DNA from 2 places in the Christensenella massiliensis genome. Region 2 is predicted to be linked to the other one. Evidence: riboswitches for the same ligand, from Rfam matches in the RefSeq annotation. Region 2 holds a riboswitch; the other holds the start of a gene.
The links. Region 2 has a riboswitch for thiamine pyrophosphate ahead of PUP29_RS04860 (ECF transporter S component). Riboswitches for the same ligand answer to the same signal wherever they lie in the genome.
Positions count from the first base shown of each region.

Region 1: linked by a shared signal. The riboswitch ahead of thiS (sulfur carrier protein ThiS) and the one ahead of PUP29_RS04860 (ECF transporter S component) in region 2 are both predicted to bind thiamine pyrophosphate.

Region 1 covers NZ_CP117826.1:1,323,577-1,328,621, reverse strand. The annotation lists gene PUP29_RS06455 (6-phosphofructokinase) at 1-369, shown strand, start outside; gene PUP29_RS06450 (transaldolase family protein) at 382-1,689, shown strand; gene dhaL (dihydroxyacetone kinase subunit DhaL) at 1,700-2,332, shown strand; gene dhaK (dihydroxyacetone kinase subunit DhaK) at 2,346-3,338, shown strand; TPP riboswitch at 3,418-3,521, shown strand; gene thiS (sulfur carrier protein ThiS) at 3,580-3,774, shown strand; gene thiF (sulfur carrier protein ThiS adenylyltransferase ThiF) at 3,776-4,405, shown strand; gene PUP29_RS06425 (thiazole synthase) at 4,424-5,045, shown strand, end outside.
Region 2 covers NZ_CP117826.1:1,011,881-1,016,925, reverse strand. The annotation lists gene PUP29_RS04870 (L-fucose isomerase) at 1-1,001, shown strand, start outside; gene PUP29_RS04865 (DNA recombination protein RmuC) at 1,219-2,286, shown strand; TPP riboswitch at 2,336-2,441, shown strand; gene PUP29_RS04860 (ECF transporter S component) at 2,535-3,146, shown strand; gene PUP29_RS04855 (ABC transporter substrate-binding protein) at 3,162-4,061, shown strand; gene PUP29_RS04850 (ABC transporter ATP-binding protein) at 4,045-5,045, shown strand, end outside.

The DNA of each region.
Region 1 (5,045 bases), 310 kb from region 2:
CCGAGAGGTATAGAGAAAAGCGAGGAAAATCTGAAAGACGACGATATGTTCGGACATACGAGGCTGGCGCGTCGGGAAGTTTCAAAAACCCTTGCGGAAGAAATAGAACGGCGGACAGGGCATGAAACAAGACACATTGTTCTCGGACACGTTCAGCGCGGGGGAAATCCTACAATGTTCGACCGCTTTTTAGGAACCCGTATGGGAACCAAAGCAGTTGAACTTGTAATGGAGAATCAATTCGGTTCTATGGTTGCATTGCACGGGACAAGTATAGAAAGTGTTCCACTCAGCGATGCACTGTCTGTACGAAAATGTGTACCCCAAAATTTATACGAAATGGCAAATATGTATATTGGAAAAGGATGAGAGGAAAAGGAAATGATTGAATTGAAATTAAAAACGCTGATTGCAGAAAAAGGAATGGTAGCTGGTGAAGAGGATTATGTCAAGCGCGCGGAGGACATGGACGTATGTATAGACGACTTCAAGGCGATAGAAAATAGAGTACAGCGTATCGGTGTCACGACGCAGTATCGTGATGTAATAGATACGCTCTATCGGAATGAAGACGGGACGCCGCCAGGATTTAAACGGTTGCTATGTATGGAGCAGAGCGGTGTTCTGCGTGTAGATTTGGTGCGCGATATTTCATATGACAAAAATGGGGAAAAACGTCCGACGAATTTACTCTTTTCGGCCGACAGTGCAAACCCCTACGAAGTTCGCCCTATTGCAAACCTCATTGCGAACTTAACATGCAACCCGGGAATTGTCTACGATTTGTTTATTAATAATCCCAAAGCTAATATAGGCGGACAGTATAAAACACGCGATGAAGTGATGGAAGAAATCGGGAAAATTCTTGGGCCGGGCTGCGATATTAGTGTAGAATTAAATAATCCTTTTGAAAAATCAGAAGCGGCCATTCTGGAAGAAGCAGAAAAATTCAGAGAAATGTTTTCTAAATATCGTGTTGTGATTAAAGTATCGCATACAGGGCCGGTAAACAGCGAGAATGTTCACGAATTGATGGAAGGAAATAAGCGTTTTTCAAAAAATTTTAAAACTGTTGCAACGGCGGACGCTCTGCGGGGACATAATTTAGCCTTGATGCTACGCGAACATGGATATCGTGTGAATTTCACGCTTATGTTTGAACCGTATCAAACTCAATTAGCTCTACAGGCGAAACCTTATTTTATTAACAGCTTTATCCGCCACCGCGCGATGCAAAGTACATATATCAAATCAAGGCTTGACTGCTATGCGACAGACCGAGATAAAAACCATTTGATAGAATTGAGGGATTTTCTACTACAAAATGATTACTTATGCCCAGATGAAGCGGAAAAAGAACTGATTGACGTACTGAATATGGGAGAGGATATTTTAAATGCCCGACGGTTCAGAGATAAAGAAGGCAACGATGGGTTGGACGGAATCCGCCACAATCTGCGCGTAATGAGAGGTTGTAATTTAGAGGATACGCGGCTGATTATATGCAGCATGGAAGGAGAATATAACTATCCGGATATCGACAGGCTTCTTGCAGACCCGGAATTTTCAGACATGTCAGATCGGGTAGTGATTACGGCAGAACCGGGCTATCTTGCGCGTTTCACCTCGACAAATCAAGTCATTTCTTATCAGCGCAGGTTCATGAACGCTGCGAAAGGCATGAAATAAGGAGGGAAAAATGGAACAAAGGCGTATATTGATTCAATTACTGGACACAATCAGCCGTAAAATGATTGAGGTAGAACCGGAACTTACGGAGCTCGATTCAAAGATTGGAGATGGGGACTGTGGTATTGGTATTAAAACAGGATTTTCGGAAGTACTTGAAAAAATACCTCAATGGCAGGAAGATAGCATTTCCGATATTCTTAAAAAGACCGGAATGACACTCGTTTCGTCGATCGGAGGGACATCCGGAGCTATTTTGGGAACCGGTTTTATGCGCATGGCAATGCAGGCAAAGGACAAAATATACTTAACGATGAAAGATTGTGCAGATCTACTATGTGCAGCTTTAAAAGGAATGTCAGAGCGTGGAGAAAATACGCAGATAGGCGATAAAACGATGATTGATGCTCTTGCACCTGCTGTTGAAGTGTTTCGCAGAGCAGCAAAAACGCAATTGAATTTAAAACAGGGGTTGCGGGAAGCGGCAGTTGCAGCTAAAAAAGGTTCGGACAGTACGATTGATATGATTGCAAAAAAAGGACGTGCATCTTATCTCGGAGAACGAAGCCGTGGGAATCGAGACGCGGGCTCAATGGCGATTTATTATATGTTTGAGGCAGCGAGAGATTTTTTCGGAGCATGAAAGGAGAAAAAATATGAAAAAAATAATCAATAGGGCAGAAGACGCAGTGAACGAAATGATCAGTGGTTTGGTAGCTGCAAATCCAGAGTTGGTAGATTCTATTCCTGAAAAGCGGATCGTATACAGGAAACAGCTAAATAAAAAGAAAGTAGCGGTCATTACAGGATCGGGCAGCGGACATGAGCCAGACCAACTTGGTTTTGTAGGAAAAGGTATGATGGATGCGATCGTCGCGGGCCCTGTATTTGCGGCACCTACGGCCGATGCAATTTATGAGGCAGCCAAACTTACTGCAGGCAATCAGGGTGTTTTATTTATGGTCAAAAACTATACGGGCGATAGGGCACAATTTTCAATGGCGGCAGAAATGTGTGAAATGGACGGAATAAAAACGAAGACCGTTATGACAGACGATGATGTGGCTGTAAAAGACAGTACCTACACGGCGGGCCGGCGAGGTATTTGCGGAGCGATATTTGGCTATAAGGTCGTATGTGCAAAAGCAGAACAGGGAGCCGATCTTGAAACTCTTGTCGCACTTGCTGAGCGTGTCAATGCGAATACACGTTCTATGGGATTTTCATTGACTTCCTGCATTCCTCCTGCAAAAGGAACGCCTATTTTCGAGATTGAAGATGATGAGATAGAAATCGGGATAGGGATCCATGGCGAACCTGGGCGGGAACGTATGAAATGGCAGCCTGCAGATATATTAATAGAAAATATCGTAAAAAATATTCTGGAAGATCTACCTTTCCGTGCAAGTGATGAAGTTGCCGTTATGGTCAACGGTCTTGGTGCCACGCCTACAATGGAATTATATATTGCCTATCGAAAAGTAGCGGAAATGCTTGATGCTGCAGGAATCAAAACGTTTAGAAGCTATGTGGGAAACTATTGTACGTCCCTTGATATGGCGGGCTGCTCCGTTTCTTTGCTGAAATTGGATGAAGAGATGAAAACGCTCTTATTGGAGCCGATAGAGATCCCATTGCATATTTTCTAAATTATATTAGTATGAACGAATAAAAATCAATAAAACAGCTTGCATACCGTTGGAAAACGATATATACTATATAAAACAACTGAACATTAGGGAGCTTGTGAGACAGGCTGAGAGGAAAGTGTTACTTTCGACCCATAACCTGATTTGGATAATGCCAACGTAGGGATACTGAAATAAAGCATATTGAGCGGGAAGCTTCAGGTTTGGGGCTTCCCGTTTTGTTTTGCCCGGAGGAAAGCAAATGGTCAGGATCAATGGAGAGGCGGCGGATGCTGCCGGAAAGAGTATAGCGGAATATCTGGCGGGTACAGCCTATGACACCGGACGGATCGCCGTGGAACGCAACGGAGATATCGTTCCCAAAGCGCGATATGACGAAACGGTCCTTATGGATGAAGACGTCGTTGAGATCGTCAGCTTTGTAGGAGGCGGCTGAGATGATTCCATCAAGAGACGAATGGCAGGCTGCGTTGGAGCTGCGCCACGGAAGAGAACGGCAAAAAAGCTTTTCTTCCGCCGTTGTTGCCGTGTGCGGCCTCGGAGGCCTTGGCTCCAATATTGCGGTAGCGCTTGCCCGCGCGGGCATAGGGAAGCTGATCCTCATTGATTTTGATAGGGTAGACCTCACGAATCTTCACCGGCAGCAATATAAGGCGGAGCAGATAGGCAGGCTGAAAACGGAAGCCCTCTCGGAGAATTTGAAGGAAATCGCTCCTTATACTGCTTTGGAGACCCATACGGTGCGGATAGACAGGGAAAATGCCGCAGCGCTTTTAAAAGAGGCGGACATCGTCTGCGAGGCCTTTGACGATGCGGAATACAAGGCCATGCTTGTGGATACCGTAACAGAGAAGATGCCCGGGAAATATTTGATCGCAGCCTCCGGCATGGCGGGCTTGGGCAGCGCGAACGATATCAAAACGAGGAGGCTCACCAACCGTTTTTATCTTTGCGGTGATGAAGTCAGCGATGCCGCGGATGAGATCGGGCTCGTATCCGCCCGGGTGATGCTCTGTGCGGCGCATCAGGCGCACGCAGTGCTGCAGATTTTGGCAAAAGAAGCTTAGGAGAAAGAAGGAAGAAAAATGGAGCAGGATATATTATGGATAGGCGGACACAAATTTCACTCGCGGTTTATTCTTGGTTCGGGTAAATATTCCCTCGGACTGATCGAAGCGGCAGTACGGGATGCCGGGGCAGAGATCATCACACTTGCGGTCCGCCGTGCGAATACGAAAGAACGGGAAAGCATACTGGATTTTATACCAAAAGGGGTTACGCTGCTTCCCAATACGAGCGGTGCGCGGAATGCGGAGGAAGCCGTACGCATCGCGCGGCTGGCGAGAGAGCTCGGATGCGGAGATTTTGTGAAGATAGAGATCATGCGCGATTCCAAATATTTGCTCCCCGATAATCAGGAGACCATACGGGCTACGGAGGTCCTTGCAAAAGAGGGATTTATCGTCATGCCATATATGTATCCCGATCTGAATGCCGCGCGGGACCTTGCCTGCGCCGGCGCTGCGGCGGTCATGCCTCTGGCTGCTCCGATCGGTTCCAACAAGGGGCTGACCGCAAAAGAGTTTATTCAGATCCTGATAGACGAAATAGAGCTTCCTATTATTGTAGACGCGGGGATCGGAAGACCGTCTCAGGCATGCGAGGCGATGGAAATGGGCGCTGCCGCAGTCATGGCAAATACCGCTC
Region 2 (5,045 bases):
CGGAGTGGGAATACTGCGTAAAGATGGCGCTGATCGTGCGTGATATGATGCAGGGAAGCGAGGCAGTGAAAGCAAAAGGCTGGAATGAAGAAGGAAACGGGAATAATGCAATTGCGGCCGGTTTCCAAGGTCAAAGACAGTGGACGGACTTCATGCCGAACGGTGACTTTATGGAGTCTATCTTGTGCTCTTCTTTTGACTGGAACGGGATCCGCAAGCCGCTTGTGGTGGCGACGGAGAACGACTGCCTGAACGGTGTGGCAATGCTGCTGGGGCATCTGGTGACGAATACAGCGGCAGTATTCAGCGATGTGAGGACCTACTGGAGTCCGGAGGCGGTGAAGCGTGTGACAGGCTATGAGCTGGAAGGGCAGGCGAAGAACGGGATCATCCATCTGATCAACTCAGGAGCAGCTTCGCTGGACGCATCGGGCGAGCAGGAAAAGGACGGGAAACCTGCGATGAAGCCGTTCTGGGAGATCACGGAGGAGGAGGCGCAGAGGTGCCTTGATGCGACGAAATGGACGCCTGCGAATGTGGGATATTTCCGGGGAGGAGGATTCTCCTCGACGTTCCTGACGAAGGGGGATATGCCTGTTACGATGTGCCGTATGAACCTTGTGAAAGGGCTTGGGCCGGTGCTTCAGATCGCGGAGGGGTACACGGCAGCGTTGCCGGAGGAAGTGAACAAAGCGCTTTGGGACAGGACGGACCCGGGTTGGCCGTGCACATGGTTCGCACCGGTGCTGACGGGCGAGGGAGCGTTCCGGGATGTATACAGCGTGATGTCGAACTGGGGAGCGAACCACGGAGCGTCGGTATACGGGCATGTGGGAGCGGAGCTGATCACGCTGGCGAGCATGCTGAGGATACCGGTGAGCATGCACAATGTGAGCGGGGAGCGGATATTCCGGCCGGCGGCATGGAACGCGTTCGGCACACAGGACCGGGAGGGTGCGGACTACCGCGCCTGCAGGACTTATGGCCCCCTGTATAAGTGAAACAGTATTTCCTTCCTGTTATATATAGCTCCAACAAGAAAGGATGCGGCAATAAATAGGCCGCATCCTTTCTTGTTGGAGGAAGAGGGCGTTTCAGCAGGAGGTTTGACAGACTATAAGAGGCAAGAAGCCGGACAAAAATTTGTGCATGAAATGCTCTGCCATTTGTAAACCGGATATGATAGGATATAGGATAAGCAAAGAAGGAGAAAACAATATGGAATGGATATTGATTTTAACGGCCCTTGCCGTGCTCGTTATACTCTGTGCTGTGATCTTGCTGCGGCAGAAAAGGGAAACGAACGATGATGCGGCCCTGCGGACAGAACTGATCAATCAGTTTCAGCTTTTGTCGGGCATGGTGCTCGATACCGTGGATAAGGCGTCCGCGGCGAATGGCAGAAACATCGGGCTGCTGCGGCAGACAGTGGAGGAAAAATTGGCGGAGATCCGTATCTCAGTGGACCAGAAGCTCGATACTACATTGAGAAGCGGACTTACGACTTCCTTTGCGCGTGTCAGCGAACAGCTTCAGCAGGTCTACAAAAGCATGGGAGAGGTGCGTGCGCTCACCAATGGGGTGGGCGATTTAAAGCAGATACTTTCGGGCGTCAAAACGCGTGGAATATGGGGAGAGGTGCAGCTTTACCGTCTCCTTTCGGACTTCCTTTCCCCCGGACAATTTATAGAAAATGTGCGTATTGCGAATGATAGTACAGTTGAATTTGCCGTGTGCATGCCAAGCGACGAGGGCGAAAACATCCTGCTTCCCATTGACTCCAAATTCCCGATGGACCGTTATGCGCGCGTAGCGGCGCTCGCGGAAGCGGGAGACGGGCAAGCGCTCGCCGCAGCACAAAAAGAGTTTGTTCAGGCGATCGTAGCTGAAGCAAAAAAAATCAGCAGCAAATATATCCGGCCGCCTAAAACGACGGATTTTGCAGTTATGTTCCTGCCCTCCGAGGGATTGTACGCAGAGGTGATCCGTCTTGGGCTTGTGGACAGGCTGCAAAGCAAATACCGTGTGATGGTTACAGGACCGTCCACGCTCGGTGCTTTTCTGACCAGCCTGCAGGCAGGCTTCCGCACCTTATCGATTAGAGAGCATTCCGCCGCCATAGAACGGATGCTTGCGGAGATCCGAAGCGAGTTCGACGTGTTCGCGGATACGCTGCGTAAAACACAAAATTCTCTTGCAGCAGCTCAAAATCATTTGGATGCGGTTCAGAAACGTTCTGCACGAATCAAAACAAAGCTTTCGGACGCGGCGGGAACGGAACTTTAACGTTGACATTGTTACTGCATTTTGATATATTAAAACCATAAAACTGCATAGAAAAAGGCAGGGGAGCCGCCGTAAGCGGCTGAGAGTAAGCAGTAGCTTAGACCCTTGAACCTGACCCGGTTAATACCGGCGGAGGGAGCACAGATTTTGTTGGAAAAATCCTTTCCGTATGGCCGCGGAAAGGATTTTTTTAACGGGAATCGATGCGGTGCTTTTTGCTATGCGAGTTCAGAAAAGAGGGAAGAATTATGAGTGGAAAAATAAAAAGGTATGCGTGGCAGCTAAAGGACATTATCATGATCGGAATACTCGGCGTCCTGTTTGCCCTGATCTATCTGGGGGCTTTTTACATTGGCATGGCATTGCAGGGAGCGCTGACACCGTTTGGGCTTGCGCCGTTTGGACTTGAATTCATGTATGGCGTATGGTTTATGGCGGCGACGCTCGCGGCGTTTATCATGCAGAAGCCGGGTGTTGCGTTTGTAACGGAGGTTTTGGCGGCGTTTCTCGAGCTGTTGATGGGAAACTTCCCAATCGTGATCACGACGGGGATCATTCAGGGCGCAGGACTGGAGATTGGCTTTGCTGTATTCCGCTACAAGAAATATAATATGTTGAGCATGTGCGTATCTGCTGTATTTGCATGCATCCTGAGTTTTATTTGGACATATTTTACGAATGGATATGCTGCTCTGGAGGTCGGAATGCTGGTCGGAATGTTTGCGGTACGACTCGGTACATCGCTCCTGTTTGCCGGCGTACTCAGCAATCTGCTTGGAAAAGGGCTCGCGCGCACGGGCGTTCTGAAGGGCTATCCGGTCGGCGCGAAATATGTTCATCAGGATATTATGGACGACTAAAAAGGGAGAAATACAATGAAAACACTTCACATGGAATTGGATTGGTTCGCCAATACGAACCACACAGGTTTTTATGTGGCGCTGAAAAAGGGCTACTATCAGGATATGGGTATCGAATTGAAAATCAAGGGAGAATTCGGCGGCTGCGGGCACCAGTTTGCCGGAGAGCCGGACATCGTAGTCGCGCCGGAACCCGCGATGCTCGTCTATATGGATGAAACGCCGGAGGAAGAGCAGGTGCAGGCCATTGCAGTGCTCACACAGGTGAATGATTCGGGAATCATTTCCCTCAAGGAAGAGGGGATCACACGTCCGCGCGCGCTGGAAGGGAAGCGCCTCACGCACTGGACGCCGGAGTGGTTCCATAAGGTGATCGGCTACGCAGTAGAGGAGGATGGCGGCGACTATTCCAAGGTAAAACTGGTCAATAAGGACGTAGGAGATATTGCAGAAACGCTCGGAAACGACGGCGACGCGGTGTGGATCTATAAGAACTGGGAATGGTTTGTAATGAAGCACGCACATAAAGACTGTAATTATTTTGCCCTTGCAGATTTCGATCCGGTGCTTGACTTCTGTGCGCCTGCCGTAGCGGCAAAGACAAGGCTGATCAAAGAGGAGCCGGAAGCGATCCGCGCTTTTGTGAAGGCGAGCGATCAGGGGTTCGTCGACGCAGCGAGCGATCCGGAAGAGGCTGCTAAGATCCTGCACGGCTATACGCCTCATTTTGCGCTCGATCTGCTTGTGGAAAGCCAGCAATATATTTCCGGGCTTTATCTCAATGAAAACGGGCGCTGGGGCACGATACGGCCGGAACGCTGGGACCGGTTCAGCGCGTTTATGCAGGAAAAAGGGATGACGAAGAAAAATATTTCGGGAGAAAACGGCGGATATACGAATGCATTCCACGATTGAGCCGGGCGGGATACGGTGCGAGGGCCTCACATTCCGCTATATGGAAACAAGCAAATATAAGGTCGTGGACCATACGGAACTTGCGATACCAGAGGGACGGGTCACGATACTGACCGGCCCGTCCGGCTGCGGCAAAAGCACGCTTCTTTATTTGATGGCCGGGATATATCCTCAGAATGCGGGTGTAGTAGATGAGGGGCGCGTCACGGTAAACGGAAAGGAGCTCGGCAGTCTCTATCCGCACGAACGGGCGCCGGTCGTGGGGATGATGTTCCAGAATCCCGACCTCCAGTTTTGTATGGATACAGTGGAGAACGAGCTTGCATTCTGCCTTGAGAATAAAGGCGATGAGCCTGCGGGAATGCGGAAAAAGATCGGGGAGGCGCTTGATTTCTGCGGTATCAGGCATCTTGCGGAACGGTCCTTTCATACGCTGTCCGGCGGGGAAAAGCAGAAGGTTATGCTCGCGTGCGCTGTTCTGATACGGCCGCAATGGCTGCTTCTCGATGAACCGTTTGCGAATATCGATCCGGATTCCGCGCGCGGGCTGGTGGAAAAGCTTGGCCAGCTGCATCGGGAGCGGGGAATGAGCATCGTAGCCGTAGACCATCAGTTTGCGCCATGGCTGCCGATCATGGACGAAGCAATTTTGCTGGAGGAGGGGGCCCGCGCAGCGATACGCGGCATCATGCGGGAAAACCTCGCGGAGCACGAAGCGGATTTTTGCGAGCGTGGGATCGCCTTTCCGGGACGGCCTTACCGGGAAAAGCAAAAAGCGAACAGGCCGGATATTCCGGTGCTGAAGCTGCGCGGTGTGTGCGCAGGCTATGGCGGGGAAAGCATTTTGCATGATCTGGATGCGGATTTTTACCGGGGAAAGGTGCACGCCATAACAGGCGCGTCCGGCAGCGGAAAAAGCACGTTGTTTTCTATCCTGTGCCGCGTCATACCCTATAAGGGAAGCATTCGTCTTGAGGACAGGGA